Regions from separate parts of the Neobittarella massiliensis (ex Bilen et al. 2018) genome, predicted to be linked through region 2. Evidence: riboswitches for the same ligand, from Rfam matches in the RefSeq annotation. Region 2 holds a riboswitch; the other holds the start of a gene.
What was found. A riboswitch is a leader RNA that binds a small molecule or an ion and turns the genes downstream of it on or off. The one in region 2 is predicted to bind lysine.

Region 1: another riboswitch for lysine. It lies ahead of H8K20_RS12035 (APC family permease); the one in region 2 lies ahead of asd (aspartate-semialdehyde dehydrogenase).

The regions. Positions count from the first base shown of each region.
Region 1 covers NZ_JACOGI010000003.1:28,720-44,505, forward strand. Annotated here, with positions in the region: gene H8K20_RS11990 (aspartate/glutamate racemase family protein) at 1-280, opposite strand, end outside; gene argH (argininosuccinate lyase) at 294-1,628, opposite strand; tRNA gene H8K20_RS12000 (tRNA-Thr) at 2,024-2,099, shown strand; tRNA gene H8K20_RS12005 (tRNA-Tyr) at 2,140-2,224, shown strand; gene H8K20_RS12010 (TetR family transcriptional regulator) at 2,716-3,330, shown strand; partial or broken gene H8K20_RS12015 (cation:proton antiporter) at 3,327-4,532, shown strand; gene H8K20_RS13905 (cytidylate kinase-like family protein) at 4,590-5,177, shown strand; gene H8K20_RS12020 (TrpB-like pyridoxal phosphate-dependent enzyme) at 5,727-7,112, shown strand; gene H8K20_RS12025 (hypothetical protein) at 7,472-7,915, shown strand; gene H8K20_RS12030 (amidohydrolase) at 7,990-9,603, opposite strand; gene H8K20_RS12035 (APC family permease) at 9,605-11,020, opposite strand; lysine riboswitch at 11,149-11,317, opposite strand; gene H8K20_RS12040 (LCP family protein) at 11,568-12,470, shown strand; gene H8K20_RS12045 (AAA family ATPase) at 12,563-13,180, opposite strand; gene H8K20_RS12050 (Smr/MutS family protein) at 13,249-13,587, opposite strand; gene H8K20_RS12055 (transglutaminase domain-containing protein) at 13,619-14,818, opposite strand; gene H8K20_RS12060 (hypothetical protein) at 14,949-15,786, opposite strand, start outside.
Region 2 covers NZ_JACOGI010000001.1:1,084,288-1,100,073, reverse strand. Annotated here, with positions in the region: gene tgt (tRNA guanosine(34) transglycosylase Tgt) at 1-77, opposite strand, end outside; gene H8K20_RS05055 (metal-dependent transcriptional regulator) at 303-677, shown strand; gene gpmA (2,3-diphosphoglycerate-dependent phosphoglycerate mutase) at 811-1,563, opposite strand; gene H8K20_RS05045 (ZIP family metal transporter) at 1,591-2,382, opposite strand; gene eno (phosphopyruvate hydratase) at 2,528-3,820, opposite strand; gene H8K20_RS05035 (hypothetical protein) at 4,042-4,236, shown strand; gene H8K20_RS05030 (ABC transporter ATP-binding protein) at 4,452-6,218, opposite strand; gene H8K20_RS05025 (ABC transporter ATP-binding protein) at 6,215-8,005, opposite strand; gene H8K20_RS05020 (AraC family transcriptional regulator) at 8,055-8,951, opposite strand; gene queA (tRNA preQ1(34) S-adenosylmethionine ribosyltransferase-isomerase QueA) at 9,499-10,542, opposite strand; lysine riboswitch at 10,712-10,891, shown strand; gene asd (aspartate-semialdehyde dehydrogenase) at 11,008-12,087, shown strand; gene dapA (4-hydroxy-tetrahydrodipicolinate synthase) at 12,143-13,030, shown strand; gene dapB (4-hydroxy-tetrahydrodipicolinate reductase) at 13,106-13,855, shown strand; gene H8K20_RS04995 (ACT domain-containing protein) at 13,883-14,335, shown strand; gene H8K20_RS04990 (MerR family transcriptional regulator) at 14,557-15,300, shown strand; gene H8K20_RS04985 (ABC transporter ATP-binding protein) at 15,575-15,786, shown strand, end outside.

The sequences.
Region 1 (15,786 bases), on a different contig from region 2:
GGATCGAGAGCACCTCGCGGCAGGCAGCCAGACCGGGATCGCTAAAACAGTATAGCGCCACTGCGTCGTACCCCTCCTGTTGGGCATCCAGTGCCAGCTGCACGATCTCGGGGGCCGCAACCGCCACATCCAAGTCGGAATCGATGCAGACCTCGGTACACTGGGGGCAGATCATCGATATTTGGGTATCCGGTCTGGCTGTTGTCAACAGCAGCGCTTCACGGGCCACCAACTGCTGGCGATCGAGACCAGAATCGGGGTTTATAAACTTGATGCGCATAGTTAAGTCCCCTCTAGAGCATCTCTTTTTTAATGCCTTTTTTCAGGATATTGTGGTAGTCGATATAGGGATATATGCCATCATCGAATACGGGGCAAAACTGCTGCAATTCTGAGAGCTGCAGCTCCTCAATAGCTTTTTGGTGGTCCTCGCAGTAAATGACGATCTGGCCGACGATGCCGTGGGCATCACGGAAGGGGATCCCTTTCCCCACCAGGTAATCGGCTACCTCCGTTGCATTAAGAAAGCCCTTTTTGACCGCTTTTTCCATATTTTCTTTTTTCACAGTGAGCGTGGCGATCATTCGCTCCATCATGCAGAGCGATAAGATGACCGTTTGCAGACTGTCGTGAAAGGCCTCTTTATCCTCCTGCATATCTTTGTTATAGGCCAGTGGCAACCCCTTCATTACGGTGAGCAGCCCCATCAGATCGCCGTATACTCTGCCGGTCTTGCCGCGAATGAGTTCGGCCCCATCTGAATTTTTCTTTTGAGGCATGATACTGGAACCGGTGGTGTAGTTGTCGTCGAGACTGATAAAGCCAAATTCCTGCGAGCTCCAGAGGATGATCTCCTCGCTGAGACGGCTGAGGTGCATCATAAGGATACTAAAGGCAGACATGGCCTCCAACTGGTAGTCGCGGTCACTGACCCCGTCGATAAAGTTTGCATACACGCCGCTAAAACCCAACTGTTCAGCGGTAAAAGCGCGGTCGATCTGGTGTGTCGTACCGGCCAGTGCGCCACAGCCCAGCGGCGACAGATCCATGTTGTCCAGTGCGCTCTGCAGCCGTTTTTTATCGCGTTGGAGCATACCGTGGTAAGCCATTAGATAGTATTTGAAGGTGACTACCTGTGCCCGCTGCAGATGGGTATAGCCGGGCATAATACAGGGGTTTTGCGCCGCTTTTTCCTGTAGTGTGCGCTGCATCTTCTCCACCAGCTCAATAACGTACGCTGTCTGCTGCTTTACATACAGCTTCATATCTGTATTGACCTGGTCGTTTCTGGAGCGGGCGGTGTGCAGCTTTTTACCCACATCGCCGATGCGCTCGATAAGATGTACCTCTACAAAGGTGTGCACATCTTCGTAGGCGTTGGTCATCTGCAGGGCACCGCTCTGTACGTCCGCCAGGATACCCTGCAGGCCCTGTGCGATCTGTTCACCTTCCTGGACGGTGAGCAGCCCACACTTTACCTGCATAGCTACATGGGCCAAACTCCCCTGGATGTCTGGCCCACACAGCCAGGTCGTATTGGAGAGATTGTTGTTAAACTGCTCCATCAGCTCGTTTTCGTCCTGGCGGAAACGACCGCCCCACAGTTTGGTAACTGTTTTATGCTCCATTTTAAAGCCCTCTCTGCTGTATGTTTTTTAAAGTAGCATAATTATACGATATATTTTATAATAATTGCAATAGATTGCAATAAATTTTCTATTTATCTAGTAATTATACATTTATAAAGCTATATATATTCCATTTTTTGTATTTAATGCCTTTAATTATTGTATATTTAGTTGTATATTAAAATATTTATTCATAACATACAAATTGTACGGATGTGTATATCTGTATCTCTATCCACAATCGAGTAAAACTTTTTACCGCGGCTAACTTTGTAACCTACCTGGATGAACAGCCTATGGGTTACAAAAAGATAAGCATGATGGTCTTAAAAATTCTCCCTCAGACATTGACAACCTAATAGGTAGATGATATAATTCACGTTGTTGTCATATTCGCTGGTGTAGCTCAGTTGGTAGAGCAGCTGATTTGTAATCAGCAGGTCGGGGGTTCAAGTCCGTCCACCAGCTCCATTGAAAAGAGCTGGCCAATGTGGCTACTGAAATAAAATATGGTGGAGTTCCCGAGTGGCCAAAGGGGGCAGACTGTAAATCTGTTGTCAGTGACTTCGATGGTTCGAATCCATCCTCCACCACCAAAGCTGCGGCGTGTGCATTGCACACCGCAGCTTTTTTCTTTTAGTAACGCAAAATGCTCGCGTTTGAGGCGGTATCTAAACCGCTTGTCCCTCTCAGTAAAAAAGGCTGTGCCACTTCGGTCCAGTCTTTTTTACTGTCTGATGCATGCGCGCAAATGCAAATAGTAATTAAAAGACTCATTTTCCAGCCGCATTTACACGTTCCCCATGCATTTTTCGAAAAAGTATTTTGTCCACATCCAGCGTTACAAAATGGCCGCCACTCGGCACAGCTCTTCTCTTTGTGTATACGACGGCTATGCACACCTTACCGGGTAGATCCAGCAACCAAATATGCGCCTGTTTATCTAAAGACAATACTGCCATGCTCCTGTTTGTAGCTACAGGATATCCCTGGTGTACAAGCCCCAAGCAATATTGACCGAACGGTCTGTAATTGTTATAATAAATTACAGACCATTCAGTCTATATTTGGGATCAGAGGTGTTTTGGTGAAAAAACAGGAGAAGACAGAACGGACGCGTGAGCGGATCGTCGGCGCCGCCATAGAAGAATTTGGCACTGTCGGTTACAGTGCCGCGGCGATCAACAACATCTGCAGTGGCCATGAAATATCTAAGGGGTTGCTCTACCACAATTTTTCCGGTAAAGATGCACTGTATCTGGCCTGTGTATCGCGCTGCTTTGCCGAAGTGACTGCATATTTAAAAGATCAGGACATCGGAGATGACTTAGAGCGGTATATGCAGCTGCGCATTCGGTATTTTTCTCAGCATCCGCTGTGCGCCAGAATTTTTTTTGAAGCAGTCCTTCAGCCGCCAGCATCGCTGGCGGCACAGATACGCGAGGCCAAAGCCGACTTTGACTGTCTCAACAAAAAGATCTACCAGGCGGCACTGTCTAAAATGACGCTGCGGCCGGGCGTTACGCAGGATGACGCTATAGCGTATTATGAAGTCATGCAGGAGATGTTTAACGGCTATTTTAGCAGCCCGGCCTATGTGGGCAAAGACCTACAGGTACTGGTGGCCGACCACGAGAGCCGCCTGGCAAAAATGCTCGATTTTATGTTATATGGTATCGCCGAGAGGAGGATACAAAAATGATCTTGCTTTTTCTGCGGCTGCTGGCCGCTGTTGCGCTGGCCTTTGTGGCCGGTAAATTGGTGTCGAAACTCAAGCTGCCCTCGATCCTAGGCTGGCTGATCGCCGGCATGATCTTAGGCCCCCACGCGGTCTCTCTCGTGAGCGACACTCTGCTCGATGCCGTTTGGTATCAGAGCATCATGCACGTTTTAGAGTGTGCTGTGGGCCTGATGATCGGTACCGAACTGGTGTGGCGTAAGATAAAACGTTCGGGAAAAGCGATCATCATCACTACGCTCACCCAATCTATCGGCACATTCCTAGTCGTGTCGCTGGTATTTGGTATCGTGTTCTATTTTTCCGGTATACCTCTATACCTGGCGTTTCTCTTTGGTGGTATCGCTCTGGCCACCGCTCCGGCACCGGCCCTCTCTATCGTGCGCGAATTTAAAACAGAGGGGCCGGTGACCGCCACCCTTATTCCTATGGCGGCGCTGGACGACATTGTGGGCTGTATCGTATTTTTTAGCACCATCGCCATCGTGGCGGGCAATCTGTCGGCGGGAGAGCTACCGGCCTATATGATCGCGCTGGTAGTGCTGCTTCCTTTGATCATTGGCGTCGTCACCGGCCTGTTGGCCGGCTTGGTGCTGAAAAAAGAGCGGGGCGCAGGCCCCACTTTAGCTTTGCTGATAGCGATGATCCTCCTCTCCTCCGGGGTGGGTTTTTGGTGCAATGATTTGCTGCCGCGACCGGTGCTCAATTTTATGCTGATCGGTATGGCTTTTTCAGCTACATTTTCGAATATGGTCTCTGAAAAACGGCTGGATCAGATCATGCAGGGCTTTAATCCCATTCTCGGAGTGGCCATGATCGTCGTCATCCTAAATTTGGGTGCACCGCTGGATTACCACCTGATTCTGGGGGCGGGGCTCTACACAGCGATCTACATCGCTGCCCGGGCATTCGGAAAGTACTTTGGCGCCTTTTTTGGCGCTGCGGTGACCAAGTCTCCCAAAACTGTGCGCAACTATCTCGGCCTTACGCTGCTGCCCCACTCCGGTGTATCGCTGGTGTTTACCGGTATTGCCGTATCGGTGCTGGCGGGGCCGGCACCGGCCTGCGCCAAGATCATTCAGGGCACGATCGCGGCCGCCGCGGTGATCAACGAGGTGATCGCCGTCGTCATGGCCAAAAAGGGGTTTGAATGGGCCGGCGAGTTTGATCGGCAAGAGGCCACCAACAACGTCAGCGCAGTACCCCTGCCGCCGGTCATTACCATCAGCCGCCAACACGGCAGCGGTGGGCGTATGGTCGGGCACCAGCTGTCACAGCAGTTAAAGATTCCTTTTTACGACCACGAGATCATCGAGCGGGCCGTCAATTCCAGCACGATCGACCAGAGCTTTTTTGAAGAGGCCGAGACACGTTGGGCGGGCAGTTTGCTAGATGGGCTCTCCCGCGATGTCGGACAGGGTCTCTCGGTCGATGATCGGGTATTTTTACACCAGTCACAGATCATTCGTCAGATCGCCAGCGAGAACTCCTGCATCATTGTAGGCCGCTGTGCCGATCAGGTCCTCAAGGACCGACAAAATGTAATTCGGGTATTTATTTATGCCGATCGCAAGAGCCGCCAACACCGGCTCATCCATACCTATCACGAGACGACCGATCATGCTCTGGCGGATATAGAGAGGACCGACAAGCGTCGAGCTTCCTACTACAGTTTTTACTCCGGGCGTCAATTCGGCGATGCCGACAACTACGACATCTGTCTCAACAGCAGTGCATTGGGGATCGATGGCTGTGTGCAGATCTTAAAAGACGTCTATCGCTCTTTGTCCGCCGCCACCCAAGAGCGGTAGATAAGGGATATGGCCCATATAAGAAAGCGCTCTGTCCGGGTGGGGCAGAGCGCTTTTAGGTGCGCAGTCACACTGATTAAAAATCGGCATAGAATGGGCAGACTGAGCGAAGTACCCCTATCTGATCACCTTTGATGGGCGATATGATTTTAAAAATAAACCTTGACATTTGTCCGTCATGTGCTAAAATACAGATTAAATCGATGAGGAAGAGGAAGTAACTGCTGTGCCCTCCGGCCAAGAGAGTTGCGGGCGGTGAGATCGCAGCGCGGTAAGACAGCAGTGAATGGGCTTCTGAGAGCAACCCGAACTTTTCTGGTTAGCAAAAGAAAAGTAGGCGCGCCGGAGTGAGACCTCCGTTAACAAATGTCTGGCGTATGTTTGTACGCGGCGAGTGGGCGCAGTGCTGTTTGCACAGACGAGCGCCAAGCAGGGTGGCACCGCAGGAGTGTTTTTACAGCTTCTGTCCCGGCAGTATGCAGGGACAGAGGCTTTTTTGTTTGCCTTTGTCCCGCAAGAGTCGCATATTTTGGAAAGGAGACAAATACTATGGCAAACCAAAACATCCCTTACAAGATCTACCTGTCTGAAAGCGAGCTGCCCCGCCAGTGGTACAATCTGCGCGCGGACATGAAAAACAAGCCCGCACCGCTTTTAAATCCCGAGACTCTGCAGCCCATGACCGCCGCCGACCTGGCGCCGGTGTTCTGTGAGGAACTGGTGGCGCAGGAGCTCGACGATACCACCCCTTTTATCGACATCCCCAGTGAGATCCGCGACTACTACAAAATGTACCGGCCTGCTCCGCTGATGCGCGCTTACCGGCTGGAACAGGCACTGGGTACTCCGGCCAAGATCTACTACAAATTTGAGGGTAACAATACCAGTGGCAGCCACAAGCTAAACAGTGCGATCGCCCAGGCCTATTACGCCAAAAAGCAGGGGCTAAAAGGCGTCACCACCGAGACGGGCGCCGGCCAGTGGGGCACAGCCCTCTCGATGGCCTGTGCGTACTTTGGGCTCGACTGTAAGGTGTATATGGTCAAGGTCTCGTACGAACAAAAGCCGTTTCGCCGTGAGGTGATGCGCACCTACGGGGCTGATGTCACCCCTTCTCCGTCTGACACCACCGCCGTTGGCCGCAAGATACTGGCCGAGTTCCCCGGTACTGGCGGCAGTTTGGGCTGTGCTATCTCAGAGGCAGTGGAGGCCGCCACCACCCGCGAGGGATACCGCTACGTGCTGGGCAGTGTGCTGTCGCAGGTGATGCTGCACCAGTCGGTCATCGGTCTGGAGACCAAAGCTGCCCTGGACAAATATGATATCACCCCAGACATCATCATTGGCTGTGCCGGGGGCGGCTCGAATCTGGGGGGACTCATTGCCCCGTTTATGGGACAAAAGCTGCGGGGTGAAGCAGATTACCGCTTTATCGCCGTAGAGCCGGCCTCTTGCCCCAGCTTGACCCGGGGCAAATACGCATACGATTTCTGCGACACCGGTATGGTCTGTCCGCTGGCCAAAATGTATACGCTGGGCAGCGGCTTTATCCCCGCTCCCAACCACGCCGGCGGGCTGCGCTACCACGGCATGAGCAGTGTGTTGTCGCAGCTTTATGACGACGGTCTTATGGAGGCCCGCAGCGTAGAACAGACGGCGGTGTTTGCCGCAGCTGAGCAGTTTGCCCGCATCGAGGGCATCCTTCCTGCTCCCGAGAGCAGCCACGCCATTAAAGTGGCGGTGGACGAGGCACTGGCCTGCAAGCGATCTGGCGAAGAAAAGACCATCGTGTTCGGTCTCACCGGTACCGGCTACTTCGATATGACCGCTTACGAGCGCTATAACAACGGCGAGATGAGCGACTATATCCCCACCGATGAAGACCTAGCACGAGGTTTTGCCGGTCTGCCCCAGTTCCCCGGCAGCATGAACTGAACCTCCCCTCTTTCCTTCTCTTTATTTTCACACTGCTGAGAGGCGAACGCTGATGGCGTTTGCCTCTCTTTTTTTGTTTGTCTATCTCTTATCCTGACTTACAGATAAGGCCCAGGAAAACGCTTTTTTGTTGTCTGTGGGCAAATTGGTGTATACTGGTATTTATAGAGAACGGGCCCTTACTGAATATGGCCGCCCTATACCAGAGCAGGAGGTAAAGTGCTGTGGACAAACTTTCTCGATGGATATGCGTCGCTACTGCAGCCCCTATTTTGGCCGGCTGTATGTTGGTCGTTTTGTATTGCTGCCGGCCCGAACTGATAGGAGGAGCCCCTCCACTGCAGTGGGGGCTTTTGTGCTTGACGGTGCTGCCGCTGCTGGCCTACCCCCTGCAGCGATATATTCCCGGTTTTCGCGACCGCGGGCGGGAGGGTCAGCGCAGCTTAGCTATGGTGTTCGCCGTTATCGGCTATCTGCTGGGGTGTGTGGGCAACGCACTGCTGCGCGGTACCCGGGCTATGTGGATCGTGTATACTGAGTATCTGCTCTCTGGGTTACTATTGCTGGTGGTCAACAAGCTCATCGGTAAAAAGGCCAGCGGCCATGCCTGTGGTGCCGCTGGGCCCGTGGCACTGCTCTGCTACTTTGGAGTGCCGGCGCTGCTCCCGGGGGCGGTGCTCTTGGTTTTTGTGTGGTGGGCCAGTCTGCACACCGGGCGGCATACATCGGCCCAACTGGCCGGTGGTACAGCGGTACCGCTGGCGGCGCTACTTCTTATCCATCTGCTATCGCCGCTGCTGTAGATAGAATAGACTATAAATAGAAAGAGGGGCGGGACCGCCATAGGTCCCGTCCCTCTTTCTATTTATAGAGCCGATCAGACATCTTTTCGCTGATAGACGAACTCACCGGCCAATATCGTGGCGTCGACTTTTACATCTTTGATGCGCTCGGGGTCGATGGTGAAGATATCCTCGCTGAGCACTGCCAAATCGGCATAGTACCCGGGCCTGATGCGGCCCTTCACATCCTCTTCGAAACTGGCGTAAGCGCTGGCTGCCGTGTAGGCATCCACCGCATCGTACACGTCTACACACTCATCGGGATAAAAACCGCCGCTCGGGGTGCCGGCCAGATTTTTTCTGGTCACTGCACAGTAGATGTTGTGCATGGTATTCAGGTCTTCCACCGGCGAATCGGTGCCGAAACTGTTGTGGATGCCCAACCGGTTCATGGTGGCAAAAGCATAGCTGGTCGCGGCCAATTCTTTGCCCACCCGGCTCTCTAACACCGTCATGTCGTAGTGTAAAAAGATGGGTTGGATGTAAGCTAAAATATTGTTTTGGGTAAAGCGCTCTACCAGCGCCCGATCGGTGATCTGGCAGTGGACGATGCCGTGCCGATGGGGGTTCTCCCCATCCCCGCAGACCGTATCGTAACTGTTAAGCACCTGCTCAATGGCTGCATCGCCGATCGCATGCACCGCCACCTGACAGCCGGCGGCATCGGCTATCTGAACCAGCTCGTCGGTCTGTTGCTGGGTGAGCGTTTGAATACCGGTAGTCGACGGGTCATCGGCGTACGGTGCGCGCATCAGCGCAGTGCGGGCGCCCAGCGAACCATCTACAAACAGTTTCAGCGGCCCGATCTTATTAAAGGCGTCGCCGCTGCCGGTAATATAGCCCTGCTCTAAAAACTCCCGGTAATCGTCGGGGGCCATAAAATTACACTGGTGATAGACCCGCAATGTGGGGTGGGTCGACTGGATGTTGTGATAGGCCTGCAGCATATCTCTATAGGCACCGGGCCGCACATCCATGGTCTGCACCGAGGTGATGCCCCACTCGGCGGCATGCTCCATAGCGGTGTGCAGGGTGTGCTCGATCTCCTCTACCGTGGGGTCGCGGCGCAGGCACATCACCAAATTGGCCGCTGTCTCGCGAAAGATGCCGTTGGGCTCGCCGTTTTCATCCACATCGAACTGGGCCCCTTCGGGCTGCGGGGTATTTTTGGTGACCCCGGCCAGTTGGATGGCCAGCGAATTGGCCGTGAGGGCATGACCACAGGCCCGCTCTAAAATGAGGGGATATTCCGTAGTGATCTCATCCAGGTCGTGCCGGTCCATCATGCGGGGCTCATCGGTAAAGTAATCCTGGTTCCAGCCGGTTCCGTGCAGCACAGTGCCGGGCGCGGGCTTGGTGCGGGCGATAAAGTCGCGCGCGATCTGCTTGGCCTCGGCCATCGAGGTGACGCCGTGCAGATCGATAGATTCTAAGTTCTCGCCCACAAAGTACAGATGCATGTGGCTGTCGTTAAAACCGGGCACCACGGTGCGGCCGCCGGCGTCGTATTGGGGCGTACCGGCCGGGGCTACGGCCAGCACCTCTTCGTTGGTGCCCACTGCCTTGATGACACCGTCCTCCATATACACCGCCTGTGCAAATTTTTCGCGCTCTACATATACTTTGGCGTTGGTTATGAGTCTGCCCATGTTAGTTATCCTCCTTCTCGGCATTTTGAGCAGCCAGCACTGCCTGGCGGCTCTTTTTAAATACCAGTTCGTAGATGACAAGGCCGGCTGCCGGCACTGCCAGACCGATCAGGGAAGTGACCGGGTCCTCGATCAGGGTGTTGATAAGCAGGCCAATGGTGATGAGGATGGTGACGATCACCAGCACCGGATAGCCCCACACCTTGTACGGTCGCTCCATATGGGGATATTTTTTGCGCAGCCGAATGACTGCATAGAAGATGAGCGTGTTAAACAGCATGCCGCTGAAAGCCACCAGGCTGGTCAGCTGATTGAGGTCGCGGGCCATCACCAGAGCAATAGACACGATGGCCGAGGCGATCTGGGCGTTGACCGGCGTTTTGTACTTGGGGTGCAGCTTGCCCACGCTCTTAAAGAAAGCGCCGTCTTTGGCCATAGCGTAGTAGGAGCGGGGGAACACCATCACACAGCCGTTGAGGGCACTGAAGATGGCCACCACCATAGCTGAGCCCACCACGATCATGCCCAGATTGCCAAACAGCTCTTTGGCGGCCTGGGTGCCCAGAAAAAAGTCGCCGTTGGCCAGCATCGTCTCGATGGTGGCGTAGGGGACGGTGCGGTAGATAGCCAGGTTAAACAGTACGTAGACCACCATGACGCCGCAGATGGAGATGATAATAGCCAGCGGCAGATTGCGGCGGGGATTTTTGATCTCCTCGCTGATGGTGTTCAGGTTGGTCCAGCCCTCGTAGGCCCACAGTGTAGCCACTACGCCAAAGGCGATCATGCCGCAGAGCTGGAACACGCTGGGATTGGAAGCGGGCATGGGGCTTAAATTGGGGGTCTGCTTGCCCATAAACAGACCACAGAGAATGATGGCCGCGATGGGCAGCAGCTTGAGCACCATAAAGATATTCTGGATGATGCTGCCCATCTTGATACCGAACACATTGATCACCGTGAGCAGGAGGATCATACCGATGGCGATGATCTTACAGCCCAGCGCACTGATGGGCACCAGGCTGGATATGGCCTCGGGAAAGGCAATGGCCAGCCCGGCGATCGAGCCCGAAGAGCCCAATATAAAGTTTGAAAAACCGCTCATAAAAGCGGTGCGCTCACCGTACGCCTCGCGCAGGTACACATAGCCGCCGCCGGCTTTGGGCATCATAGCCCCCAGCTCGGCGTAGCAGATGCCCGAGGCCAGGATCACCAGGCCGCCGATCACCCACACGATCAGGGCCAGACCCTGACTCATGCCCGCGCGCATCAGCACATAGCTGCCCAGGTAGAAGATACCCGAGCCGATCATAATGCCGCCCAGCACCGAGACGCCGCCGAACAGCCCCACTTCGCGCTTGAACTCGGTCTTTTCAGACTGCAGCTCCTTTAAGTGGGTATCCTGTGTGTTTGCCATAAGAAAAAACATCCTTTCTCCCGGCGCGGATGCGCGCCGCTACTCCTCTTTTTACCTACACGGCAAAATAAAAAAGCTGCACCCCACCGATGCAACTTTTCCATAGGCCCTGCGGGCATATAGCCGTTTTCACCGATAGCGCCTCTGTTAAAAAACAGGAGTCACAGAGATGTTTTCCCTGCGCCCAACTGACCTGCCGCGCCCGGCAGACAGTTTCGGCAATTTGGCCTTTTCCGCGGCGTCACCGGGTGCCCCCTGTGCCGCGGTACTCATCCGCACTGCGCCTCTACCAACTTTTCTGGTACAAATATACCATACCGGGGCCAGCTTGTCCAGCTGTCAGCAGCCCCATTTTGACCATGAGCGCCACAAAGTGACAAAATACTATCACCCCAGCGATCCCCTATGTCGTCGAGTGCTGATGGGATGGCGCTCTCACCGGGCCGGCGCCCCCGACCAGTAGGCGCCAGCCGCTGCCTCTACTTTTGTTTGCCCGCATGATACGGCCCATTTTGTCCCATACTACCGGACGAGGGGAGGTGCGCCCATGCGCCCGGAACAAAAGACCTTTTGGAAGAGTTTCTTCCTAAGCCTGGCCGCTATTGGGCTGGTATTTGGACTGTCGTGGTTGCTGTTTATGCCCAAACAGGAAAAGCCGGCAGCATCTGACGCCCAGCAGGCAGCGGCTGACACCGATACTGCCGACGATGTAAATATCCTGTTTTTGCACCGCACCGACCGGCGGGGATTGCCCCAGAGCTGCCAGCTGGTGCGCATCTCCCCCGCACAGGGGCAGTTGCTGGTGACCAATATTCCCCTGTCGTGGAAGGTACAGTTCGGCACTCGCACCGGCGACCTGCGCCAGGCGTATGCCTATAATGGGGTGGGCCAGTTTATCGAGAGTCTGCAGCAGCTCACCGGTCTAAAGACCGACTACTATGTTGATCTGACCGATGCCTCGCTGATCGCTCTGTCCGACAGTTTTGGACCGGTAGACTTTGACGTACACGAAAACATCTACCACTACAGTGAGCAGAGCGGTCTGCTGCAGTTCAAACTGCTCTACGGGCGGCAGCGGCTCGACGGCAGCCGCTGCCTGGGGTATCTCTCTTACTGCGGTCTGCAGGGGCAGGAAAAAGATACCCTGCGCCTACAGCTCATCAAGGCCTATATCGAACACTATTTTAACCGCGACGAAGTCGAGCGTTTGGCCGATACCTTTACCGGGGTAGCCGACAACATCGAGACCGATATCGCCTCCATCGATATCCCCGATCTACAGGCCGCTCTGCGCGAGGTGTTGGTTACCGGCTCCAGCACAGTGACCACACCACAGATCTACTGCGACGAAAATGGCGACTATCAGCCCGACCTGCACGGCAGCGTACTGCGGGACTACTTTGGAGTGGGCCTCCAAAAAGAGACACCTACTGTGTCGTCACCCGACTAACAGTTGAGCAGATCTGCTCTAACTCCGTATCTCTCACCTCAATAAAAGCCCCCGGCACAGGCAAAGTAAGCTGTGCCGGGGGCTTTTACGAGTCATTTTCGGCGGCGACAGGCGCTTTCTATCTGCGCCAGCAGCTGCCCTAATACCTCTTTTATTTTCCGGGCGATCTCTTTATAATCCACCTGAGCAAAATCGGTGCAGTCGACCGGGATCACTGGCCCCCGTACGGCAAAGCGGTCAAAGCCGCGGGTCTGCACACCAGCGGTAAAGGCTGCTAATCCCATAGGCACATAGGGCGGCGGGGGTCCTACTTCGGGGTAGACAGCATTCACCACATGGCCGCGGTGGCGCTGTGGTGACTTGTCGCGGGCAATAAAGCGATGGTACAGTACCTCGATATCGCCGCCAAAACGCACCGTCACTGCCCGACAACCATACCGATCCAGCAGCTGCGTCAGTGGCTGGATCGAGCTGTCTTCAAAGTTGTTCTCCAAAATAAAGCTGTTTTGGGCTTCTAGCTGGCGCGCGGCAAAATCGAGCAAGACTGCCTGTGCTGCTGCGCCCAACGCCACTTTCTGTCGCCTGCTCTCAAAGCCCAACTGATCGAAGAGCAACTCTTTTACGCCATCTTTAGATAGGCAGGGCAGCTGCCAGGCACTGCCTAGCCAGCAGGCAAAACGGGTCTTGCCCGCTGCCGGTATACCCGCCACCAAGATCGCACATCCACCGCTTATGCCAGAACCGGGCTCAAAGTCTTTTTGAGGAGGCACAGCGGTGTTCATTTGAATACCACGAAAGTAATGCCCAAATTCATACGTCCCATATCGCTGTCTCCGGCCAAAAAATAGTATTTGGCCAACGCGCGCTGGGTATCGGCATCGAACAGGGTAAAGTCTTCGCCGTAGATCACCGCCTGCAGTTCGCCATCGGCCAGTTTTTCGCCCAGCCGCTGGCGCACTGCCTTTTTGATCTTGCCGCCTTTGCCGCTGGAGCCGTAGCCGTGGATAAATTTGAGCACTTTACAGCCGCTCTTCCTCGAGCGCTCCAGTGCGCGTTCCATGTGTTCCAGCGCCTCTTTTACAAAGGGGCGGCCCTCTTCTAAATTTACTGTATCCACTGCCAATGTCCGCCCCTCCTCTGGTATGCAGTCAACTCTCGGCCCGCTGAAAGTAGATCTGCACCGTGGACTGCTCCTCGTTGAGGTAGTACGAGTAAGCGTAGCTCAGCTGTACGTCGTATAGCCGGTAGTTGATATCACCCAGCAGCCGACCCATGGCGTTGCGCGACTCCACCAGCTCCAAAGCCTGCTCTTTACTGCCAAAACGCAGCTCCAGATAATCCTCACCGGCGGCGATGTTCTGGGCCGCAACCTCGGCGGCCCGGTCGGCGATCTGCTCAAAATCAGCAGCCTGCAACCCGTTTTTCACATAGTAGTTGAGCGCCTGCTCGCTGCAGTCGGGCAGGGGATAGTTCTCGCTATCGTCGATCTGGTGGTCGCGCAAAATATCGGCGGTGGTAATATTTTGATAAGTGTGGTTGCGCACCCCTTGTTCCTGCTCAGAGCTCTCGAACTGAATGTCGTTCCAGGTCGGGTCCAGATGATAGTACGCCCCCTCCAGCTTGACGATATTCCAGCCGTGGCGCTCACCACGGCTCTCGCCCCGCACATATAGGCACTCCATGCCCGCCTGCTGAAACAGCAATTGAGCGGCCTTGGCATACCCCTGGCACACCGCCTGCCCCTGCACCAGCGCCCCGTAGGCGGTGTAAGCATCGGCACCAGCGGCCTGTTCGGTATCGTACTGCAGTGTGGCCGACAGATAGTCGCTGACGAACACGCTTCTTTCAAAATCACCCGGCTGCCCCTGCATCTGACTGTCGAGCTCTTCCAGTTTTTGCTGTAGCTGCGAGGACTGAGCCTCGATCTCGCCCCGGGTACCGCTGTAATCCAGCAGTACTTTCTTTACCCGCCCCGACTCGGTGCGGGTCACATAGCGATACCCCTCGATCCAAAAGTGCTCTGGCGAGTCGGAAAAATAGTAGCGGTATACCCGTTCCAGTTCTTCCGCAGTGATATCGCCCTTTATACGCACCTCGTCCTGCCGCGAGGCGACGGCGGTATACAGTGCGTCGTAGAGGACCTGCTCGTCACCACTGAGTTGGGTGCGGCCATATTTGGTCTCTAGTTTAGCGTCGATATCCTCACCCGCCACGATGGGGTCGGCCTCAGGCCCGAGCAGGCCCTCCACTTTGTCTCCCAGCTGACAGCCAGTCAGCGCTGTCAAGAGCAGCAGGGCCAGTAGGCTTACGAATAGGTGTCTGTAGCGGCGATGGCTGTTTTTTTGCAATGTGTCCTCCCAAGGTATCATACCCGCTGCCCAGCACGGTGTACCGAATAAATGGGCAAATAGGTAAAAGAAAAAACGGAGCGGAGCATCCGTTTTTTCTTTTGCGCCGTATAGTTTTGTCAATGGCAGGCTACTTCTCGTACTTCACCTTTTTAGGGGTGTACTTTTTCAGAGCCTCTTCGCTGATCTTTACTTCCAGACTGTCCTGTTTTTCCTGTACCAGCGTCTCGTACTCGGGCTGCTTCATTGCCGCTAACAGGCTAGTCTTGTAGCTGGCATACGCCTCGGGGTCGCTGTCGACCTCTACCCGCTGAAATACGTAGATGTACTGGGCCCCTTCGTAGTAGCCGTAGCTGCCCACCGCCGTGTCTTTCATGGCTTTCACGTACGCCAGCGGGAAGTTGGTGCCGTCCTCGCTGTAAGAGACATAGGTGGCGCCGATATAGTCGGCCCCCTCGCTCACGGTGTAGCCGCCCACCGGCAGGCACTGGGCCATCACGTCGCTGGCCACCTGGGCAAAGTCTTTGCCGCCATTGGCATCGGTCACGCCCTGCTGAGCGTACCCCAGCATCTGGTTTACGCCGTCTTTACTAATGGAGGCGCTGTTGCTGTCGAGTTTTGGGATCTCAAAATAGCGGATGCGCATATAATTTTCTCTGGTGTAGGTGAGCAGTTCCTCGTCGGTCACTGCCTTTTCACCGCCCTCGCCGTACAGAGCATTAAACAGCTTGGTGGACTTGACGGCATTTTCTACGATGAGCTTATACGTGGCTTCGCTCACGCCGTTTTTCTCCATCACTTTTTGGCCTGAGGGCCAGTTCTGGGCCACAGCGGCATCGACGTAATCGCGATCGCTGTCGGTGAGCTCCAGCCCCTTTTCTGCAAACAGCTGCTCGACTGCCGCGTAGGAGGCGCAGTGGGTCTTGGTGCGGTCCACAATGTACTCAGAAGCGGTCTGATCACCGACT
Region 2 (15,786 bases):
GGGGTCTGTACGGTGCCGTGCACGGTCTTAAATTCGCCCCTGCGGGCATGTCCTACCTGTTTTTTTAAGGTGTACATAGGTCACTTCCTCAAATGGTTATGATCTTGGGCCCGCAGGCGCTGCCACCGCCGCATGCCAAGTATTGCGTATAAACAGCTATTTTATTATTATACACGTTTGCCCCCATGTATTTCAATGGGCAATTCCCTCCCCGAACTTGACGGGGCGCAGAAATTATGCTAACATATAGTTAGCTTATACTAACCGCATGCTGCCTATCCTATTTTTACGAGGTGAGATCCTTGCGTATCTACCAATCGGCTGAAGACTATCTCGAGACGATCCTGGTGCTGCAAAAGCGCCAGCCCCAGGTGCGCGCCATCGATATCGCCGCCGAGCTCTCCTACTCCAAGCCCAGTGTCAGTGTGGCTATGAAAAACCTGCGTACCGGCGGGTATGTGGCTGTCGACCAATACGGTCATATCACACTGCTCGACAAGGGGCGCGAGATCGCCGAGAAGATATACGAGCGCCACACGCTGCTCACCGACTGGCTCGCGGCGTTGGGCGTCGATCCCCAGGTAGCGGCAGAAGACGCCTGCCGCATAGAACACGTCATCAGTGACGAGACTTTTTCAGCTCTAAAAACACATGCCGGTCGCCGCGCAGATACCTGACCAGTCGCTCGTTATGGCAGCAGAGGCAAAAGAGGTGTTCAGTGAACCTGAACACCTCTTTTTTATAAGGAAAAAGCCTGTTTTTACAATTTGTTCACAATTTTCCCACCGCCTTTTGCCGCAGTTTCCCCTGCTATGCGCTCTGGGTGGCTCGGCCCTGGTCGGCCACGGCCTGCATTTTGGCCGCCACTTTTTTGCGGTCGCCCAAGTAGTACTTGTCACGGATTTTTAGCGTGTCGCTCAGTTCGTATACCAGCGGCACGCCGGTGGGCAGGTTGACTTTGGCGATGGCCTCTGGCGTCAATTTTTCCAAATACATCACCAGCGCCCGCAGCGAATTGCCGTGTGCGGCGATCAATACGCGCCGGCCCGCCCGTATGGCAGGCTCTATCTCCAGCTGAAAATAGGGGACTGCCCGCGCCACCGTGTCCTGCAGGCTCTCAGCCAGCGGCAGCAGGTCGGGGGCCACGTCCCGGTACGCGGCTAGTCGGGCCGGGTAGCGCGGGTCGTCAGGGGTCAGCAGCGGGGGCCTGGTCGTATAGGAGCGCTGCCATCTATGTACCTGCTCTTCGCCGTATTTGTCGGCAGTCTCCCCTTTGTCTAGGCCCTGCAGTGCACCGTAGTGCCGCTCGTTGAGCTGGTAACTTTTGATCACCGGCAGCCACTCCCGGTCCAGCTGTTCCAACACCAGATGCAGGGTATTGATCGCCCGTTTCAGGTAAGAGGTGTAGCAGAGGTCAAAATCAAATCCCGCCTGCTCGAGTGATCTCCCCGCCTCTTGTGCCTCGCTCCTGCCTTCGGGCGACAGGTCCACATCGGTCCAGCCGGTAAAGCGATTTTCGCGGTTCCAGGCACTCTCTCCATGCCGTAAAAGCACCAATTTCACAGTGATCCTCCCTCTCTGTATCTCCATTTATCCCAGTGCCACGTCCAGCACCATCATGATCAAAAATCCGGCCATAACACCCAGTGTACCACTGTTGGAGTGCTCGCCCAAATGCGCCTCCGGGATGAGCTCCTCCACTACTACATACATCATGGCACCGGCGGCAAACGACAGCAGCCACGGCATCAGCGGCTGTATGCTCCCAGCTACTAGCACCACTAAAATGCCAAAAACAGGCTCTACGATGCCCGACATACTGCCGTAAAAAAACGACTTAGTGACCGTCATCCCCTCCTGTCTCAGCGGCAGCGAGATCGCCGCCCCTTCAGGGAAATTCTGGATGCCGATGCCCAGCGCCAGCGCCACCGCCGCCGAGAGCGCCGCATGCTCTCCTTGGTGCTGTGCCGCCAGCGCAAACGACAGTCCAACGGCCATCCCCTCGGGGACATTATGTAGCGTCACTGCCAGCACCAGCAGCGTGGTGCGCTTCCAGGAGGAGCGCAGCCCCTCTGGTGCTTTGGCGTCCAGGTGCAGGTGCGGCAGTAGCACATCCAGCCCCAGCAAAAAGGCGACGCCCAGCAAAAAACCTCCTGCGGCCGGCACCCAGCCGATACCACCGGCAGCACTGGCCTCTTCAATGGCCGGTATCAAAAGGCTCCACACCGAAGCGGCGATCATAACGCCGGCGGCAAAGCCCAAAAAGATGCGCTGGATGCCAACGGCCAGCGCCTTTGAAAAAAAGAATACCATCGCTGCGCCCAAGGTGGTCATCATAAAGGTGAACCCTGTGCCGACCGCAGCCCAACAGATCGGTTGCATATATGCACCTCCCAACTTTAACTTGTGCCCTGTAGACGATCTCTGTCAAAAATAAAGGCGCGCCCCGCCCAGGGGCCAGATCCCTGTAGACGGGGCGCGCCTTGGCTACTGCCGTGCAGAGACCACTTGCTTTGCGCTTCTTATTTTACCGGGAGATATGAAAGGCACCAAATCCGGGGTACACGGCGCTCTCGCCCAGCTGTTCTTCTATGCGCAGCAGCTGGTTATACTTGGCTACGCGCTCACTTCTGCTGGGGGCCCCGGTCTTTATTTGGCCGGTGCCCAGCGCCACTGCCAGATCGGCGATGGTAGTGTCCTCGGTCTCGCCCGAGCGGTGAGAGGCAATAGCTGTGTAACCAGCCTCGTGCGCCATCTTAATGGCTTCCAGCGTCTCAGACACCGAGCCGACCTGGTTGAGCTTGATCAAGATCGAATTGCCGCAGCCCAGCTCGATACCCTTTTTCAGGCGCTGGGTATTGGTCACGAACAGGTCGTCGCCCACCAGCTGTACTCTGTCACCGAGCGCAGCAGTCATCATCTGCCAGCCTTCCCAGTCCTCCTCGTCCAGCCCATCTTCGATAGAGTAGATGGGATACTTTTCACACAGTGCCTGCCAGTGGGCCACCAGCTCGGCCGAGGTAAATCTCTGCTGGCTCTTGGGCAGTAGGTATTCCCCTTTGTCACCGCTCTTCCACTCGCTGGAGGCCGCATCCATGGCCAGTACAAAATCCACTCCGGGCTGGTACCCGGCTTTTTCGATAGCTTCTAAAATGCAGCGGATAGCATCCTCATCGCTGTCCAGGTCGGGGGCAAATCCCCCCTCATCGCCCACTGAGGTAGTCAGTCCGCGAGACCGGAGCAACCCTGCCAGCGCATGAAATACCTCGGTGCACCAGCGCAACCCCTCGGCAAAGTTGACGGCGCCCACCGGCATGATCATAAATTCCTGCACGTCTACCGTGTTGGCGGCATGTGCGCCGCCGTTTAAAATATTCATCATCGGTACCGGCAGCCGATTGCCGCTAATACCGCCCAGATAGCGGTACAAAGGCAGATGCAGGGCCTGTGCGGCTGCTCGTGCACAAGCGATCGATACCGCCAAGATCGCGTTGGCTCCCAGTTTTGATTTGTCTTTGGTGCCATCGGCTCTCATCATCGCCTGATCTACAGCGTAGATGTCGCTGGCATCCATGCCCCTCAGCGTCTGATCGATGACGGTATTTATGTTTTTAACTGCCTGACCCACACCTTTGCCGCCAAAGCGCCCCTCATCATTGTCGCGCAGCTCCAGCGCCTCAAATTCGCCGGTAGAGGCGCCGCTGGGGGCCGCCCCTCTGGCTACAGTCTTGTCAGCCAGGTGTACTTCTGCCTCTACGGTGGGGTTTCCCCGTGAGTCGATGATCTCGCGTCCAATGACCCGCTCGATAGTTAGATCCATAGTGGTCTCCGTCCTTTCTGTATCGCCTGCACCGCTGCCAGTATATGCCTGCAGTGCGGGTGGGGTGTTTTATATAAGCCTTGGTTAGCTATTGCTAACCAAGGTCACTATACCACTTATTGAGGTGAAATACAAGGGGTATATCGGCAATACCCATCTTGTCTTATCGGTGGATAATATGAATGAAAACGCAAAAAATAGCGGTAGGAGGAGCGTAGACCATGAGATATAGAGATCTACACGATCTGATCCAAAACAGCTATAGCAGCCGCACGTATTTTCTCTCGCTGCCTGTCCAGATGCAGTGTGCACTACACCAGCTGGGTGGCACTGTGCACTCAGCAGCCCAGCTGCACCGCCAAGTCTCTGCTATCCAGCAGACCGACCATCTGCTGCAGATCGGCCACTGGAAGTAAATATCTGGCCGGGTATGTGTGTGTACCCGCTATGCCGATAAAAGCTTATCTGAACGGTGTAAGAACTGGTAGAGTCTGCCCTGTAAGTATGCGCGGTTTTCACCTCTTTCAGTCAAAACAAAAAGCGCTGGACGCAGCTCTTGAAGGCTGTGCCCGGCGCTTTTACATGCGCAGTGTTATTCTCTGGTGCAAGCGGTAACTCGGCTGTGCGCCTTTTATGGCCGCTCTTTGGTACTGCCGGGCAGCGACCAGCTCTGGCTCTGGGTCTGCAGTGCCACCATATGTGCAAAAATACCGCCTTTTTTCACCAGATCTTCAGGGCAGCCCATCTCGGCTACCTTGCCACCTACAAGCACCACCACTTTGTCGGCTCCCATAACTGTGCGCATGCGGTGAGCGATGATGAGTACCGTCTTATCCTGTACCAGGCCCGAGAGCGCAGCTTGTACAGCGCTCTCATTTTCCACGTCCAAAGAGGCGGTGGCCTCATCCAGCAAGATCACAGGCGCATTTTTGAGTAGCGCGCGGGCGATAGAGATGCGCTGCCGTTCACCACCCGAGAGAGTTGCCCCATTTTCACCGATCATGGTCTGGTAGCCCTCGGGCATCTTCTGTACAAAGGTATCGCACTGAGCTGCTCTGGCAGCCGCCAATACCTCCTGGTCACTGGCATCTCTTCTCCCCAGGCGAATATTCTCCATCACTGTATCGCGAAACAACACTACATCCTGAAAGACGATAGCATAATTTTTAAGCAGTGCCTCCGGTTCAACAGTAGAGACGTCTACGCCACCCAGGGTTATGCGGCCGCCGTCGACATCCCAAAAGCGGGCTGCCAGCTTGGCAGCGGTGCTCTTGCCCCCGCCCGAGGGACCTACCAGCGCCGTTACTTCACCCTGTCTGGCAGTAAACGACACATCGGCGAGTACCCCTTCTCTCTGGTCGTAGGCAAATTTTACCCGGTCAAAAGCGATGTCGTAATTTTTGAGTGTATAGCTCTTAGCCCCAGTCTGTACCGGCTGTTGCTCGATCTCGCGCATGCGCTGGATCTTGATCTGAGAGCTGAATACCGCCGCCATATTGGCCAGCGTCGTACTGATGGGGTCGTAGAGCCGCGAGGCTGCAATGAGGTAGATCAGCAGCGTCGCCAGCTCCAAACTGCCGCCCACCAGCAGATTGACCCCCACTAAAACGGTGGTGGCCAGCCCCAATTTTAAGAAGGCCTGTGCCGAGGTGACACAGGTGCCGGTCACCAGTTCCGAACGCACTGTAGCCCGTTCGGCTTCGTCCATTTTCTCATCCAATCCGTGCAGATATTTTTCTTTCTGATTGCAGGCCTTTATGTCCTTTACCGTCTCCAGCAGTTCCTGCAGACTATCTGTGGCTGCCCGTTTAGCCAAAAAGTTGCGGGTGCCGAACCTGTCTTGCAGCCAGCGCGAGCCTGCAGTCAGCAAAAAAGCGACCGGCAGTACCCACAGTACGGCAAGACCCATGCGCCAGTCCATAGTCAGCATGCCAATGGCTATCAGTACAGTCGAAATGATCGTCCCCCAGAGCTGGGGCACAAAATGTGAGAATGCCTGTTCCAGAGCGCTGCAGTCAGACATCATAGTCGCAGTCAGGTCCGACAGATCGCGCTGACCAAAAAAGGAGAGCGGCAGCTGGCGCAGTTTTTCCCCCAGCCCAATACGGCGGTTGGCACTCTCGATATACGTGGCGATGTACAGCGCCTTATACTGAAACCAGTGCACGATGTAGATGAGCACCAGCAGGCCCGCTCCTAAAGCAGTAATACTCCAGATCTCAGCTGCCGGGTCTCCACCGCTCATCAGTGCGTCAATGATGTCCTGTAGCGCCATAATGAGCAGTCCTACCGGCAACATCAAGCTCAAATTGGCCGCCACGGTCCACAGTGTGGCTTTTACAAGGTCTTTCGCTCCCCGTTCGGTGAGCGCATAAATATGTTGGATTTTCCCGATCATACGGCTGACGCCTCCTTCCCCACTTTCCACCTGGCCGAAGTCTGGTAATCGCGCCACATAGCGGCGTATAAGCCCTGTTGCTGCAACAGCTCCCGGTGTGTGCCGCGCTCGGCAACAGCGCCGTCGCACAGCACCAATATGTTGTCGGCGTCCTGCACAGTAGAGAGCCGGTGGGCGATCATCAGCACCGTCTTACCCGCGGTCAGTTTTTCAAATGCCTTTTGTATGAGCAGTTCATTTTCCGGGTCGGCAAAGGCAGTGGCCTCGTCCAGCACTATGATGGGCGCATCCTTTAAGATCGCCCGTGCCAAAGCGATACGCTGCTGCTCACCGCCAGAAAGATACACGCCTTTGGTCCCCACTACGGTGTCTAGGCCCTGAGGCATTTTGGATAGGATATCATCGCACTGGGCAGCATGGGCTGCCGCCAATACCTGTTGTCGAGTGGCATCGGGCCGTGCGGCGCGTATGTTTTCCAGTAAACTGTCCTTAAATAAATGCGTATCCTGAAAAACGAACGCCACCTTGTCCATGAGTTCGTGGCCTGCCATGTTGCGCACATCGACGCCGCCAATGAGCACCTTTCCCTGCCCTGCATCCCAAAAGCGGGGGATCAAACTGGCGACGGTGCTCTTACCTCCTCCCGAGGGGCCCACCAGTGCCACAGTCTTACCGGCCGGTACCTGAAAACACACATTCTTAAGTGCCGGGCTTTTGGCTCCGGGGTAGGTAAAAGTGACGTCCTTCAGCTCAATATCGCAGCCGGTGGTGCTCTGTGGACGGACGTCTTCAGGCAGGGGATCTACCTCCATGATCTGGTCGAGCTTGCGCACCGCTTCATCTGCCTCCATAACTGCCTGGCTGGCATACATGATGCGGGTCATCATCATGGCGCAAAGCGGTGTGAATAAGATATAAAATACCAGGTCCACCAAAACTGCCCAGCCATTGCTCGCCGCTCCGCACAAGAGCATACCGGCGGGGATGAGTAGTAAAAAAGTGCCGTTGAGCACGGCGGTAAAGGCGGTCATCGGCCGCCCGCAAGACATGGCATAGTCGGTGGCCAGCTTGCTGTAGCGCATAATAGCGCCGTAAAAGCTCTTGAACGAGTACACCGTCTGCTGAAACACCTTGACCACTGGAATACCGCGCACATACTCAGTGGCCTCGGCACTCAGGTCCTCAATGGCTTTTTGGTAGGTGCTGAAAAATCTGGCATTTTTGCCACCCATCATCCGCGTCAACAGGTAGACTGCCAGCACCAGTGGAATAAAGCACAAAAGCCCCATCCGCCAGTCAAATACGAACAGCAGAATAATGGCTGCTACCGGGGTCACTACCGCCCCTACCAGGTCTGGCAGCTCATGGGCCAGCATCTGTTCGGTCATACCGGCATTATCGTCTATCTGCTTGCGCAGCTTTCCCGACTGGCTGACATTTAAATATCCCAACGGCACATCCAGCAGGTGTTTGGCTGCCGCTTTACGCATGTTTTTTGCGGTGCGAAAGGCGGCCAGATGGGTGCACATCAGGGCGGCAAAATAAATAGCCGCACTGCCCAGTGCAAACCACAGTGCATACCAGCCGTAGCGCACCAGATCTCCTGCCTGCCGGTAGTCGGGCATTGCAGCAAACACACCGCGCACCACGTACCAAATACATATGTAAGGTGCCATCGACAGAACTGCCGCTATACCAGACAGCGTACATCCCAATACGGTGAGCCTTTTATGTCCGCCGGCATAGTAGAGTAGCTTGGCGACACTGCTCTTCCCTTTTTCTCTCACATCGAACCCTCCCTTATTATTGTGGTTAGTTATCGCTAACTTATGGTTATTATACTGCTCCATCCCGATTCTTGCCCAGCTCCAAACAGTCGTTTTGCTCCAATTGGGCGGTCCCGCGATAAATTTTAGGGGTCATCCCGTATACCCGTGTAAAAGCGGCCGAAAATTTGCTGGCATTCTGGTAGCCCACCAGCTCGGCAATATGCCCCACCGGCAGCTGAGTGCTCTGCAGCAGTAATGCCGCCTCCTCCATGCGTCGCCGTCGCAAATACTGGTAGGGGGCCTGCCCGTACTGCTGGTAAAACAGCTTTTTTAAAGTTGTTACCCCCATGCCAAATTCTACTGCTAACTCGGTGAGCGAATGTCGGCGGCGCAAATTCTCGGTCATACGGCGCTCAATAGCGGCTACTTTCTCAGCATCATGGCCACAGTGATAGGGACGGGCCATCCGCCCCTGTTGCTCACTGCTCACCGCTAAAAACAGCAGCAGCTCCAGCGCTTTTATTTTGTAATAAGCCAACTGATAATTATCCGGCGGCTGATACAGCTCCAATACGATATGCTGGATCTTGGGGTTGGCCCGTAGCAGCAACACTTCATCGCTGTATAACTGTGCCTCTAAGCAAGCCACCAAATCGGTCGTCTGTCCCAATATATCTCGCCACGAGCGCGCCGCCTCCTTTAGCTGCAGGACTAAACTGATGCCGGTATAATCACCCGATAAAAAAACAGAGTTGCGACACGGCCTCCCCATGTCGCTGATCGAGAGGTCCTGAGCTCCCAGGGTCACCTGCCGGCCGCTCTGCAGTGTACAGCCGTAGCGGCCGCGGCGGCAGTGATTGATCTCGATGATACCCGGCCGCGCGCGCTCATTTTGAAAACCCTGCGCGGTATGAAAATCATTAAAGATGAGTAGTATGCCGGGAAAGACCTCATAGGCCTCCATGACTCCTTTCCCGTCAGAAAAATCTAACTGATATACCATGTGTTGAGCGTGTATTCGGCACAATTTTGCACCCTGTGGAAATATCGCTGTCCAGTCCATAAACTGGTTCCTCCCCCACATGACAGGATGACTGTCTATATTTTTTAGCGCGATGACGATCAGTTTATTTAGACGCAGTATCCAATATTTTATTGTGCGTCTGGCCTGACACGGCTGCCATCTTGATGACTGTGCAGACACGCATGTTTTCGCTGCCGATACTATGTCGGCGTTCCAGTCAGATCAGGCCTTTTTACCTCAGCCACGGGTAACTGGCGACTCTGCTCGACTATCGGTTAGCAATCAGTAACCACACAGTACATCTGTCCATAGCCTAGACTCTATGTGAGAGCAGACTGCGGTCATCACGGCCCAGTCACATCGTAGTACGCCCCGTACCAGCCGTCAATACAGTGTCGGGCAGAAACCCGTTAGAATAGAAAAAGAGCCTATAGACGCCGCTGGTGGCTGGCTATAGGCTCTTTTCATTTTGTAAAACGCACCGTATTTATAATATGAGCATGGCGTCGCCAAAACTGTAAAAGCGGTACTTTTCCTGTACGGCCACCTGGTAGGCGTTGAGAATAGGCTCCCGCCCGGCCAGCGCCGATACCAGCATGATCAGCGTGCTCTCCGGAAGATGGAAGTTGGTGATCATACCGTCGATAACGCCAAAGGTATAACCCGGGTAGATAAAAATGCTGGTATCATCTTCAAAAGGCACTACAGCGCCATTTTTTTGGTAGCAAGATTCCAGTGTGCGGCAGCTGGTGGTGCCCACGGCAATGACCCGTTTGCCGTTTTTTTTGGCCAGCGCGATCGCATCGGCCGTCTCCTGGGGGATCACATAGTGTTCGGTGTGCATCTTGTGGTCTAATACGTTTTCCTCTTTTACCGGGCGAAAGGTCCCCAGCCCCACATGCAGCGTAACACGGGCGATGACCACCCCTTTTTGCCGCAATCTTTCCAGCAATTCCTCGGTAAAGTGCAGCCCGGCCGTAGGCGCCGCCGCCGAGCCGCGCTCATGGGCATACACAGTCTGGTAGCGGTCCTTGTCCTCCAGCTCAGCGGTGATGTAATGGGGCAGCGGCATCTGCCCGATCTGGTCGATTACGTCGTAAAAACTGCGCCCTTTACATGCAAAGCGGATGATGCGGTTGCCGTCATCGCAGACTTTGCACACCTCACCGGTGAGCAGTCCCTCGCCAAATACCAGCTTGGTCCCCTCTCTGATCTTGCGGCCGGGCTTTACCAGGCATTCCCACAGATCCTCAGTGGCCTGCTTTTTTAAGAGCAATACCTCAGCTTTGGCCCCTGTGTCCTCCTTGTGGCCGTACAGCCTGGCCGGCAGCACTTTCGAATCGTTCACCACCAGCGTGTCGCCGGGCTGTAAAACATCTACGATATCGTAAAAGTGCTTGTGGGCGATCTCGCCGGTCGTGCGATCGAGCTGAAGCAGCCGGGAGTGATCGCGCGGGTAGATGGGGTGCTGGGCGATGAGTTCCTGGGGCAGATCAAAGTAAAAGTCTTTTTTCAGCAGTGGTTGTGACATACAAAACACATTCTTTCTATCAGTAAAAGCCGCCCGGCAAAAACAGCCAGACGTACCGCCGGCGCCGGGCGGGAGTGCGGCCCGCAAAAATCGCTGCTACAGGGCGAAATGCGCCGTATTTAAATTGACAGGCAGCTACCGTGGTGCTATGATAAGGGTAAACTTCATAGACCCGGATAGAGGTGCGGATTTGATGAGTACACACAGGCGAGGCCAGCCAGGGCTGCACGAGCGGTGTGAAAAGGCAACTCCGCCGAAGAGAGCGCAGCTGGCAGGGCGGTTCTCTGGTCGCGTGGCCGAACAGGTGCGCGACTGTCATCATGTACTTTGATGGAGAGCTATCGGCCTTTTTGTGTCCATACTTTTCTATTATATTGCATGTACTGCCGGTTTTCAACCGGTTTTTTCTTTTTGCGGGTCTATACGGTCTTTTGGCACATAAACTGAACATAGGAGGAACAGATGATGAAGGAATACAATGTTGCGGTGATCGGTGCGACGGGAATGGTCGGCCAACGCTTTATTACGCTGCTCGAAAACCACCCCTGGTTTCACGTAAAAATGCTGGCGGCCTCGGCCAATTCTGCCGGAAAAACTTATAAAGAGGCGGTGGGCAGCCGCTGGGCCATGCAGTCGCCCATGCCCCAGTCGGTAGCCGATATGGTGGTGCTCGACGCTACCGCCGACGTGGAAAAGATCACGTCGGCAGTCGATTTCGTGTTCTGTGCTGTCAACATGAAAAAAGAGGAGATACGCTCTCTGGAGGAGATGTATGCCCGCCACGAGTGCCCGGTCATCTCCAATAACTCGGCCAATCGCTCGATGCCCGATGTGCCGATGATCGTGCCCGAGATCAACGACGATCACTCCGAAGTCATCACCGCTCAGCGGGCCCGTCTGGGCACCAAGCGCGGTTTTATCGCCGTCAAGTCGAACTGTTCGCTGCAGAGCTATGTGCCGGCCATCCACCCCCTGCTCAAGTTCGGGGTGACCAAAGTGCTGGCCTGCACCTACCAGGCTATTTCCGGTGCCGGCAAGACCTTTGCTACCTGGCCCGACATGGTGGATAACGTGATCCCCTTTATCGGCGGCGAAGAAGAGAAGAGCGAGCAGGAGCCTTTAAAGATCTGGGGCCATGTCGAGGACGGCAAGATCGTAAACGCCGACTCCCCCTCCATCACCACTCAGTGCCTGCGGGTACCGGTGTCGGATGGGCACACGGCAGCGGTTTTCGTCTCGTTCGAGAAAAAGCCCACCATCGAAGAGATCAAAGCCTGCTGGAAAGACTTTAGCGGCGCGCCGCAGGCGTTGGGCCTGCCCTCGGCGCCCAAGCAGTTCCTCCACTACTTCGAGGAGGACGACCGCCCCCAGGCCAAGCTCGACCGCAACCTGGAAAGTGGTATGGCCGTGTCGGTGGGCCGCCTGCGCCCCGACACCCAGTACGACTATAAATTCGTCTGTCTCTCGCACAACACCCTGCGCGGCGCTGCCGGCGGCGCGGTACTGATGGCTGAACTGCTGGCCGCCCAGGGCTATTTAGACTAACGCTGTCAGCGGGGGAGCACTGCTGCTCCCCTCTTGTGGATATGGGAGGTTTTTTATGAAAAAGACCGTATTTACCGGCGCCGGCGTGGCGCTCGTCACTCCGTTCTTGCCCGATGGTTCCATCAACTACCCCAAGCTGAAAGAGCTTATCGAGTGGCAGATCGCCTCCGGCACCGACAGCATCATCACCTGCGGTACCACCGGCGAGTCGGCCACCATGACCGATAAAGAGCACGTCGACGTCATCAAATTCACCGTCGACACAGTGGCCGGCCGGGTGCCGGTAGTGGCGGGTGCCGGCTCTAACGACACCGCTTACGCCGTGAACCTGTCTAAAGAAGCCGCCGCTCTGGGTGCTGCTGCGCTGCTGCAGGTAACGCCCTATTACAACAAGGCCTCTCAGCGGGGCCTCTACCAGCACTTTGTCGCCATCGCCGACGCAACTGATCTGCCGGTCATCCTGTATAATGTCCCCAGCCGTACCGGTACCAATATCGCGCTCGATACCTATCTCAAGTTGTCCGAGCACCCCAATATCGTGGCCACAAAAGAGGCCAGCGGCGACATCTCGGCCATTGCCAAGATCTTTGCCGTCTGCGGCGATAAACTGGATGTGTATTCGGGCAACGACGACCAGATCGTACCCATCATGGCGCTGGGCGGTAAAGGGGTCATCTCGGTGCTCTCCAATGTGCTGCCCAAGCAGACCCACGAGATATGTGCCGCCTTTTTGGCCGGCGATACCCAGAAGAGCGCCCAGCTGCAACTGCACTACCTGGCGCTGGCAAACGCCCTGTTTATGGACGTAAACCCCATCCCGGTAAAAGATGCGCTCAATTTGATGGGCAAAGAGGTGGGCGGCTGTCGGTTGCCCCTGTGCCCCATGGACGACGCCGGGCAGCAAAAGCTGGCTGCTGTGCTCAGACAGTACGACCTGATGTAAAAATATACGGCCCCTCCCCTACATATACCGCGCCGAGGAGGAGCCACAGATAAAAAGGTTGGTGAAATAATCTCTATGACCAATATACTGCTCTTTGGCGCTATGGGTAAAATGGGCCGGGTGGTCAGCCAATGCGTGGCCCAGCGGGACGACTGTCAGATCATCGCCGGTATCGATAAGTTCAGTGATGGCAGTGCCGATTTTCCGGTCTACCCCACGATCACCGATTTTAAAGATACCTGTGATGTGATCATCGATTTTTCGCATCCGTCCGTATTTGATGAGCTGCTGCGCTACTGTATACAAAATAAAGTACCGGCCGTCATCTGTACCACCGGTCTCTCGGCCGAGCAGATTGCGGCGATCCATACCGCCGCCGAGACTGTGCCGCTGTTTTACAGCGCCAACATGTCATTGGGTATCAATCTGCTGCGGGCACTGGCCCAAAAGGCGGTGGAGGTGCTGGGTGGCCAGTACGATATCGAGATCATCGAAAAGCATCACAACCAAAAAGTCGATGCCCCCAGCGGCACGGCCCTCATGCTCGCCGACGCGATCAACACCGCCGCCGGCGGCCAGTACGAGTATGTGTACGACCGCCACAGCGTGCGGAAAAAGCGCGATAAGCGGGAGCTCGGTCTGCACGCGGTCCGCGGTGGCACCATCGTGGGCGAGCACGAGATCCTATTTGCCGGCCGCGACGAGGTGATCACGCTCTCCCACAGCGCCGCCTCTAAAGAAGTCTTTGCCGTGGGAGCTGTGCAGGCGGCACGCTTTATGCAGGGTAAAGGCCCAGGCCTTTACGATATGGCAGACATGATTTAACGGTAACCAGATAAGGAGGGACTTGTTATGCTCGGCGTTTCCAGTGTATCGGTGATCGAGGACCAGATGGTCTTGACTTTCAGCGATGTGCAGAGCGGCTCAGATTTTGTACAGGTGGTCTTTGGCCAGATGGCAGAGAGCGCGGTCAATGTAGATATGATCTCTCTCATCCCCGACCAGAGCGCCAGCTACAGTCTGGCGCTGACCACCTCAAATCAGTACTATCCCCAGCTCATGCAGCTGTTGGGCTCGCTGCGGGGCCGGTTTCCCCAGGTCAAGTTCGGCATTTCCGACGGGTATGCCAAGGTCATCTCCGCCGGCGAAGAGATGAAGAGCCAGCCCGGCGTGGCAGCTGCCGTCATCACCGCTGTACGCCGGAGCGGGGTCGATATCCAGATGATCACCACCTCCGAGACCGATATCTCGCTGCTGGTGCAATCGGTACACGCCGACACGGTAAAATCCGCATTAGAGGGCTAGCGGCTCCCCTTTCCGCTTTCATTTCACCAAGTTTGCCCCCAATATAAATTGAAGGTGTCTCCCCCTGTGGGCGACGCCTTTTTTATGTCACTTTATCGGCCATAGCTCCGCCTGGAAAAAGATAACGATCTACGGCCAAACACTCCACTATAACACCAAACTCTGTGCCTGTGCTATGATCGTGGTAGTGGATAGTATAAGAGCAGAGAGGTGTATCTCCTATGAAAACATATACTACGGCCCAGGTGGCCAAGATCATCGGCGTACACCCCAACACCGTACGGCTCTACGAAAAACTGGGGTTGATACCGCCGGCGCCGCGGCAAAAAAATCGCTATCGGGTATTTACCGACCGCCACATAGCCCAGTTTCGCTTGGCCCGCACCGCCTTTCAGGTAGAGGTGCTGCAAAATGGGCTGCGCCAACAGATGGTACAGATGGTCAAAACCGCCGCCACCGGCAAGTATGATGCCGCCATCGAGCAGTGTCGGTGCTACCTGCAGATGGTGCGACAGGAATTTGTGCGCGCACAAGAAGCGGCCTCTATCGTCACCGCACTTTTGCACGGCGACTCACCATCCTCCTACCCGGTGCTGCTCGGCCGCCGTCAGGTCTCGCAGCAGCTGCATATCTCGATGGATGCCCTGCGCAACTGGGAGATGAACGGGTTGCTCACCGTAAAGCGCCGCCAAAATGGCTATCGTGTGTACACCAGTGAAGATCTGCGCACGCTAAGAGTTATCCGCGCTCTGCGCGGGGCCAACTACTCGCTCGAGGCCATCCTACAGCTGCTGCAGCAGCTCTCCGTCGATCCGCAGACCGATGTGCCGGCAGCCCTCGATCTGCCGGCTCAAGGTGATATCGTCTCGGCCTGTGACCATCTGCTCGACTCGCTAAGCCAAGCCGAGATCAATGCCCAGACATCGCTGCAGCTGCTGTATGAGATGCGCCGTAGATTTTCGTAGCCGCCAGGGGCGGTAAAGCACTGTCTTACGATCTGGTATCGCATCGCCTTTAATCAGGCTGTGTCCCGCACGCGTTTAAGGTCTACAGCAATTTTTAAGCCCCCATACCTGCCAGGCAAAAATGCGGTCAACACCAGATGTCGGTTTTATGATCTGCAGCCAAAGTAATGGTGATTTTCCCGTTCTACCTGTCCCAAATATATAACGCTCCACTTTACCACCAGTCTTTTAGCTGGTGGTATTCTTTTTTTATCGAAAAAAGGAGGTAGAGACCATGTCACCAGTTATTCAAACAAGCCGGCTCACCAAGTCCTACGGGCCGCTGCTCGCCCTGAAGGGGTTAGACCTGTCGGTAGAACGCGGTACCGTCTGCGGTCTACTGGGTGCCAATGGGGCCGGTAAGAGCACCGCGATAGCCTGTATGCTGGGGCTGCAACGGCCCAGTAGCGGCGCCGTACAGATATTGGGCCAAGACCCCCGGATCGC